DNA from 2 places in the Streptomyces sp. NPDC040410 genome. Region 2 is predicted to be linked to the other one. Evidence: predicted binding sites of a transcription regulator. Region 2 holds the regulator's gene; the other holds the start of a gene.

Region 1 (3,406 bases), on a different contig from region 2:
CCCGCACCATGTCCACCGCCCTGGACATGGCGGGCGGCCGGCGCGACTCCATCGACGGGCGGCCGACGCCGCTGCAGCCCTGGCAGAAGGCCCTGAGCTGGTTCGTCTCCTCCTACCCGCTGCTCGGCGGCATCGCGGCCGGCATCAAGCTCGTCGCCGACGCCGAACTCGCCCGCGCGCACGACATCTCCGTCGCCGCCGTCAACGCGGAGGCCGGCGAGATCTACATCAACCCCCTCCGCCGTTTCGAGGACGAGGAATGGCGGTTCGTGCTCGCCCACGAGATGCTGCACGCCGCCCTGCGCCACGGCGACCGCTGCGGCACCCGCGACCCGTATCTGTTCAACGTCGCCTGCGACTACGTCATCAACGGCTGGCTGAACGAGATGCAGGTCGGCACCATGCCCGAAGGACTGCTGCACGACCCGCAGCTGGCCGGACTGTCCGCCGAGGAGGTCTACGACCGGATCGCCGGCGACCTGCGGCGCATGCGCCGCCTGGCCACCCTGCGCGGCAAGGGCAAGGGCGACGTGCTCGGCGGCCCGCTTGCCGCACCCGGCGACCACGTCGACCTCGACGAGTTCTACCGCCGCGGCCTCGCCCGCGGCCTGGACCTGCACCAGCGGCAGGAACGCGGCTTCCTGCCCGGCGGCCTGGTCGAGGAGATCCGCGCGCTCAGCCATCCGCCGCTGCCCTGGGACGCCCGACTCGCCCGCTGGTTCGACGAGTTCGTGCCCCGCCCCGAGCCCGTACGGTCGTACGCCCGCCTCTCCCGCCGCCAGGCGGCCACCCCCGACATCCCGCGCGCGGGCCGCTACCACCCGCCCGAGGAGATCGCCCGCTGCACCTTCGGCGTGGTCCTCGACACCTCCGGCTCCATGGACCGGGTCCTGCTCGGCAAGGCCCTCGGCGCCATCGCCTCGTACGCCACGGCCCGGGACGTACCCGCCGCACGGGTCGTGTTCTGCGACGCGGCACCGCACGACGCGGGCTACCTGCCGGTCACGGAGATCGCCGGCCGGGTACGCGTACACGGCCGCGGCGGAACCGTGCTGCAGCCGGGCGTCGACCTGCTGCACCGCGCGGACGACTTCCCGCCCGCCGCGCCGGTCCTGGTGATCACGGACGGCTGGTGCGACGTGCTGCGGGTGCGGCGGGAGCATGCGTACCTGATCCCGCGGGGGGCGCGGCTGCCGTTCACCGCCCGTGGACCGGTCTTCCGGGTGAGTTGAGCCGTAGGGTGATCGCAGGTCCGGGCAACCCGTCACCGGGACCGCTTGCGAAAGGAATGACCGTGGCCACCACGCGTACCGCACACACCGTCTGGGAAGGCAACCTGCTCGAGGGCAGCGGCGTCGTCACCTTCGACTCCTCCGGCATCGGGAGTCAGCCGGTGTCGTGGCCGTCGCGCGCCGAGCAGGCGAACGGCAAGACCAGCCCCGAGGAGCTGATCGCCGCCGCCCACTCCAGCTGCTTCTCCATGGCGCTGTCGCACGGCCTGGCCGGCGCCGGCACCCCGCCCACCCGCCTGGAGACCAAGGCCGACGTGACCTTCCAGCCCGGCGAGGGCATCACCGGCATCCACCTCACCGTGCGCGGTGAGGTGCCCGGCCTGGACGCCGACGGCTTCGCCTCGGCCGCCGAGGACGCCAAGAAGAACTGCCCGGTCAGCCAGGCCATCACCGGCACGACGATCACGCTGACGGCCGAACTCGCCTGACGCCCGCCCCCGGCTCTCCTTCCGCGCCGCGTCCTCGATCCGGGGGCGCGGCGCCGTCGTAACCGCGGGCTGCCGGGGTACGCGGCATTGACAAGAGCGCGCTCAAGTTTTGTGCTGGATTGTGGGAAGTGCCCTGGCGGAAGGGGACAGCGATGGCACGTGCGGTCGGTATCGATCTCGGGACCACGAACTCGGTGGTGGCCGTCCTGGAGGGCGGCGACCCCACCGTCGTCGCCAACGCGGAGGGCGCCAGGACCACACCGTCGGTCGTGGCCTTCGCCAAGAACGGGGAGGTGCTCGTCGGCGAGGTCGCCAAGCGGCAGGCCGTCACCAACGTCGAGCGCACCGCCCGCTCGGTGAAGCGGCACATGGGCGACGGACACTGGCGCTTCCCGGAGCAGGGCTCCGTCGACGGCACCCGGTACCGGGCCCAGGAACTGTCCGCCCGCGTGCTGCAGAAGCTGAAGCGGGACGCGGAGTCCTACCTGGGCGAGGACGTCACCGACGCGGTGATCACCGTACCGGCGTACTTCGACGACGCCCAGCGGCAGGCGACGAAGGAGGCCGGGGAGATCGCGGGCCTGAAAGTCCTGAGGATCATCAACGAGCCGACCGCCGCCGCACTCGCCTACGGCCTCGACCGGGGCGAGGAGCAGACCGTCCTAGTCTTCGACCTCGGCGGCGGCACCTTCGACGTCTCCCTTCTGGAGATCGGCGACGGCGTCATCGAGGTCAAGGCCACCAACGGCGACACCCACCTCGGCGGCGACGACTGGGACCAGCGGGTCGTCGAGTACCTCGTCAAGAAGTTCAAGGGGCAGTACGGCATCGACCTCGCGGGCGACAAGATGGCGGTGCAGCGGCTGCGCGAGGGGGCCGAGAAGGCCAAGATCGAGCTGTCCAGCTCGTCCGAGACCACGATCAACCTGCCCTACATCACCGCCTCCGCGGAGGGCCCGCTGCACCTCGACGAGAAGCTGACGCGCGCCCAGTTCCAGGAGCTCACCGCCGACCTGCTCGACCGCTGCAAGACCCCCTTCCACCAGGCGGTCAAGGACGCCGGTGTGAAGCTCGCCGCGATCGACCACGTGATCATGGTCGGCGGCTCGACCCGGATGCCCGCGGTGACCGACCTGGTCAAGGAACTCACCGGCAAGGACCCGCACAAGGGCGTCAACCCCGACGAGGTCGTGGCCGTGGGCGCGACCCTGCAGGCGGGCGTCATCCGCGGCGACGTCAAGGACGTCCTGCTGCTCGACGTCACCCCGCTGTCCCTGGGCATCGAGACCAAGGGCGGCATCATGACGAAGCTCATCGAACGCAACACCACGATCCCGACCCGGCGCTCGGAGATCTTCACGACGGCCACCGACAACCAGCCCTCGGTCGGCATCCAGGTCTACCAGGGCGAACGCGAGATCGCCGCCTACAACAAGAAGCTCGGCGTCTTCGACCTCACCGGGCTGCCGCCCGCTCCGCGCGGCGTCCCGCAGATCGAGGTCGCCTTCGACATCGACGCCAACGGGATCATGCACGTCTCCGCGAAGGACCTCGCCACCGGCCGCGAACAGAAGATGACCGTCACCGGCGGCTCGGCGCTGCCCAAGGACGACATCGACCGGATGATGCGGGAGGCCGAGCAGTACGCGGAGGAGGACCACAAACGCCGGGAGGCCGCGGAGACCA
Region 2 (3,406 bases):
CTGCGGCGGGCGGCAGTCTCACCTCGGTGACGGTCACCGACGGCACGGGGCGCAGACTCGCCGGCGAGATCGCTCCCGACGGCAGGACGTGGATCTCGGACCGCAGGGCCGCACCCGGCTCGGCCTACGCGGTCACGGTGACGACCCGAACGGAGGGCGGCACCGCCGACAGAACGAAGACCTCCTTCTCGACGGCACAGGCGGACAAGGTCAACAAGGTCGACTGGCGACCGGGTGCCGGCACCACCGTCGGCATCGCCCAGCCGATCTCACTGGTCTTCGATCACCCCGTCAGGAACAAGGCGGAGGTCGAGAAACAGCTCAAGATCAAGACCTCGAACGGCACCGAGGGCTCCTGGGGCTGGATGCGCGACTGGTCCGGCAAGGACAGGGTGGACTGGCGGCCCAGGACCTACTGGAAACCCGGAACCAGGGTCACGCTCGACGCCGAGCTCAACGGCACCGACTCAGGCACCGATGGCGGCTGGTTCGTACGCGACTACACGACAAGCTTCACCATCGGCGCACAGCAGATCGTCAAGGTCGACCTCGACAGACATCAGCTCGCGCTGATACGCGACGGCAGGACCGTCCGCAGCATCCCCGTCTCGGGCGGCACGCCCGGCGGCGACAAACGCTCCTGGCGCGGAACCACGGTGCTGATGGCCAAGGAGGGCACCGTCAGAATGAATTCGGAGACCGTGGGCCTCGGCGACGCCTACGACAAGATGGTCGACTACTCGATGCGGCTGACCTGGTCAGGCATGTACGCGCACGCCGCACCGTGGAACGCCGCCTACTTCGGCAACGCCAACCGCAGTTCGGGCTGTATAGGGATGAGCGACGCGGACGCGGCCTGGTTCTACGGACAGGTGCGGCCGGGCGACCCGTTCGAGATCACGGGAGAGGACACCAAGGGCGCAGTTGCTCCGGAGAACGGATTCGGCGAATGGAACCTGTCGTGGACCGAATGGCGGGAGAAGAGCGCCCTGCGCTGACCGGACCGAACAGAGCCGTTGATCACGGTGAGTCGATTCCGTACGGCGCCGGGCCGCCCTGCGTGCGGTCATCGGGTCGGCACCGAATGTGAAAGGGGACCGGAGGTTCAGCTGAATCTCCGGTCCCCTTCGCGTGTGTTCTCTTCAGTCCGCCGACTGCTGCCGCTTCGGCCGCCACACCACCAACGCGCTGGTCTGCTGGACCTCCTGGTACGGGACCAGGTCCCGCCGGTAGGAGGCGTGGACCGCGGCCTCGCGCTGCTGCATCGCGGCCGCCGCGCCGTCCAGGGCGGCTTGGAGTTCTGCCAGGCGGGACTGGAGTGCGGCGACCTGGTTCTCGAGTTCGATGATGCGCTTGATGCCGGCCAGGTTGATGCCCTCGTCCTGCGACAACTGCTGCACCTGGCGGAGCAGTTCGATGTCGCGGGCCGAGTAGCGGCGGCCCCGGCCTGCGGTGCGGTCGGGGGAGACCAGGCCCAGGCGGTCGTACTGGCGCAGCGTCTGCGGGTGCAGGCCGGAGAGCTGGGCCGCCACCGAGATGACGTAGACCGGGGTCTCCTCGGTCAGTTCATACGGGTTGCGTCGACGGCCGTCCATCTCGATCAAGCTCCCTTCGCGGCCTGGAACAGCTCGGCCCTTGGGTCCTCGCCCGCGGTCGCCTCGCGATACGCCTCAAGCGCGTCACGAGCCTTCCCCGACAGGTCCGCCGGAACACTCACCTCCACGGTGACCAGCAGGTCGCCGCGGGTGCCGTCCTTGCGGACCGCGCCCTTGCCGCGGGCGCGCATGGTGCGGCCGTTGGGCGTGCCCGGCGGCAGCTTCAGGGTGACCGGCGGTCCGCCCAGGGTGGGCACCCTCACCTCACCGCCGAGGGCCGCCTCCGCGAACGTCACCGGGACGGTGACGGTCAGGTTGTCGCCCTTGCGCCCGAAGACCGGATGCGCGTCCACGTGCACGACGACGTACAGGTCGCCGGCCGGGCCGCCCCGCTCGCCGGGTGCGCCCTTGCCCCTCAGCCGGATGCGCTGCCCGTCGCTCACCCCTGCCGGGATGCGGACCTGCATGGTCCGGGACGACTTGGCGCGGCCGCTGCCGCTGCAGACCTCGCAGGGGTCCTCCGCGATCAGGCCGCGGCCCTTGCAGTCCGGGCACGGGTCCGTCAGTGAGAAGCCGCCGCCGGAGCCCCTGGCCACCTGGCCCGTGCCGACACAGGTCGGGCACACGCGCGGGTTGCCGTTCCTGTCGCCGGTGCCCGAACAGGCCTTGCAGGGCTGCTGCGAGGTCATCCGCAGCGGGACCGTCGCTCCCTCGATCGCCTCGGTGAAGCTGAGGGTGACCTCGGTGTCGATGTCCTGACCGCGCCTGGGCTGCACACGTGTGGTGCCGGAGCTGCCACGGTTGAACAGGCCCCCGAAGACGTCACCGAGTCCGCCGCCGAAGCCGCCCGGCTGCCCGCCGCCCTGGGCGCCGCCTCCGAAGAGGTCGCCCAGGTCGAAGTTGAACGAGCCGCCGCCCGCGCCCGGCCCCGGGCGGAAGCCGCCGTTGCCGAAGAGGGCGCGTGCCTCGTCGTACTCCTTGCGCTTCTTGGGGTCACCGAGGACGTCGTTCGCCTCGGAGATCTCCTTGAAGCGCTCCTCGGCCCTGGCGTTCCCCTTGTTGGCGTCCGGATGGTTCTCGCGGGCGAGCTTCCGGTACGCCTTCTTGATCTCGGCCTCGGTGGCGTCCTTGGGGACGCCGAGGACCTTGTAGTAGTCCTTCTCGATGAAGTCCTTGGTGCTCATCCTCGACGTCCCTCCTTCCTCGTCGGTTCAAGCTCAGCCCTCGTCCGGGCCACCGCTCTCCTTGTCGTCGGCGGCGGCGGACGTCTCCGCGGAGTCCGAGGAGTCCGCCTTGACGGTCTGCGCCCCCGGCTGGGGTTCGGCCACGGCCACCCGCGCGGGGCGGATGGTGCGCTCGCCGATCCGATACCCGGGCTGCAGAATCGCCACGCACGTCGTCTCCGTGACGTCCGGTGCGTAGCTGTGCATCAGGGCCTCGTGGATCGTCGGGTCGAAGGGCTCGCCCTCCTTGCCGAACTGCTGCAGACCCATCTTCGCCGCGACGGTCTCCAGCGACTCCGCGACGGACTTGAATCCGCCGACGAGTTCGCCGTGGTCCCGGGCGCGGCCGATGTCGTCGAGCACGGGCAGGAGCTCGGTCAGGAGGTTCGCGATGGCGATCTCCCTGACCGTGATCCGGTCGCGTTCGACGCGGCGGCGGTAGTTCTGGAACTCCGCCTGGAGCCGCTGGAGGTCCGCCGTGCGCTCGCCGAGCGCCGAGCGCGCCTGGTCGAGTTGGGCCGTCAGGCCCGCAGTCTGTGCTTCTGCGTCCCCGGCCGGGGCCGCCCCCTCCCCCGCGGAGGGGGAGGC

What was found. Region 2 encodes HspR, which represses chaperone genes until heat shock. Its sites were predicted from a motif close to TTGAGNNNNNNNNNCTCAA; they were not measured.
Region 1: the regulator HspR is predicted to act here: its motif matches at 1,808-1,826, upstream of dnaK (molecular chaperone DnaK).

What each region holds. Positions count from the first base shown of each region.
Region 1 is NZ_JBVIVK010000001.1:524,349-527,754, reverse strand. It holds gene ACZ562_RS02350 (vWA domain-containing protein) at 1-1,232, shown strand, start outside; gene ACZ562_RS02345 (OsmC family protein) at 1,295-1,720, shown strand; gene dnaK (molecular chaperone DnaK) at 1,873-3,406, shown strand, end outside.
Region 2 is NZ_JBVIVK010000002.1:255,088-258,493, forward strand. It holds gene ACZ562_RS05140 (L,D-transpeptidase) at 1-998, shown strand, start outside; gene ACZ562_RS05145 (heat shock protein transcriptional repressor HspR) at 1,143-1,595, opposite strand; gene dnaJ (molecular chaperone DnaJ) at 1,601-2,779, opposite strand; gene grpE (nucleotide exchange factor GrpE) at 2,813-3,406, opposite strand, start outside.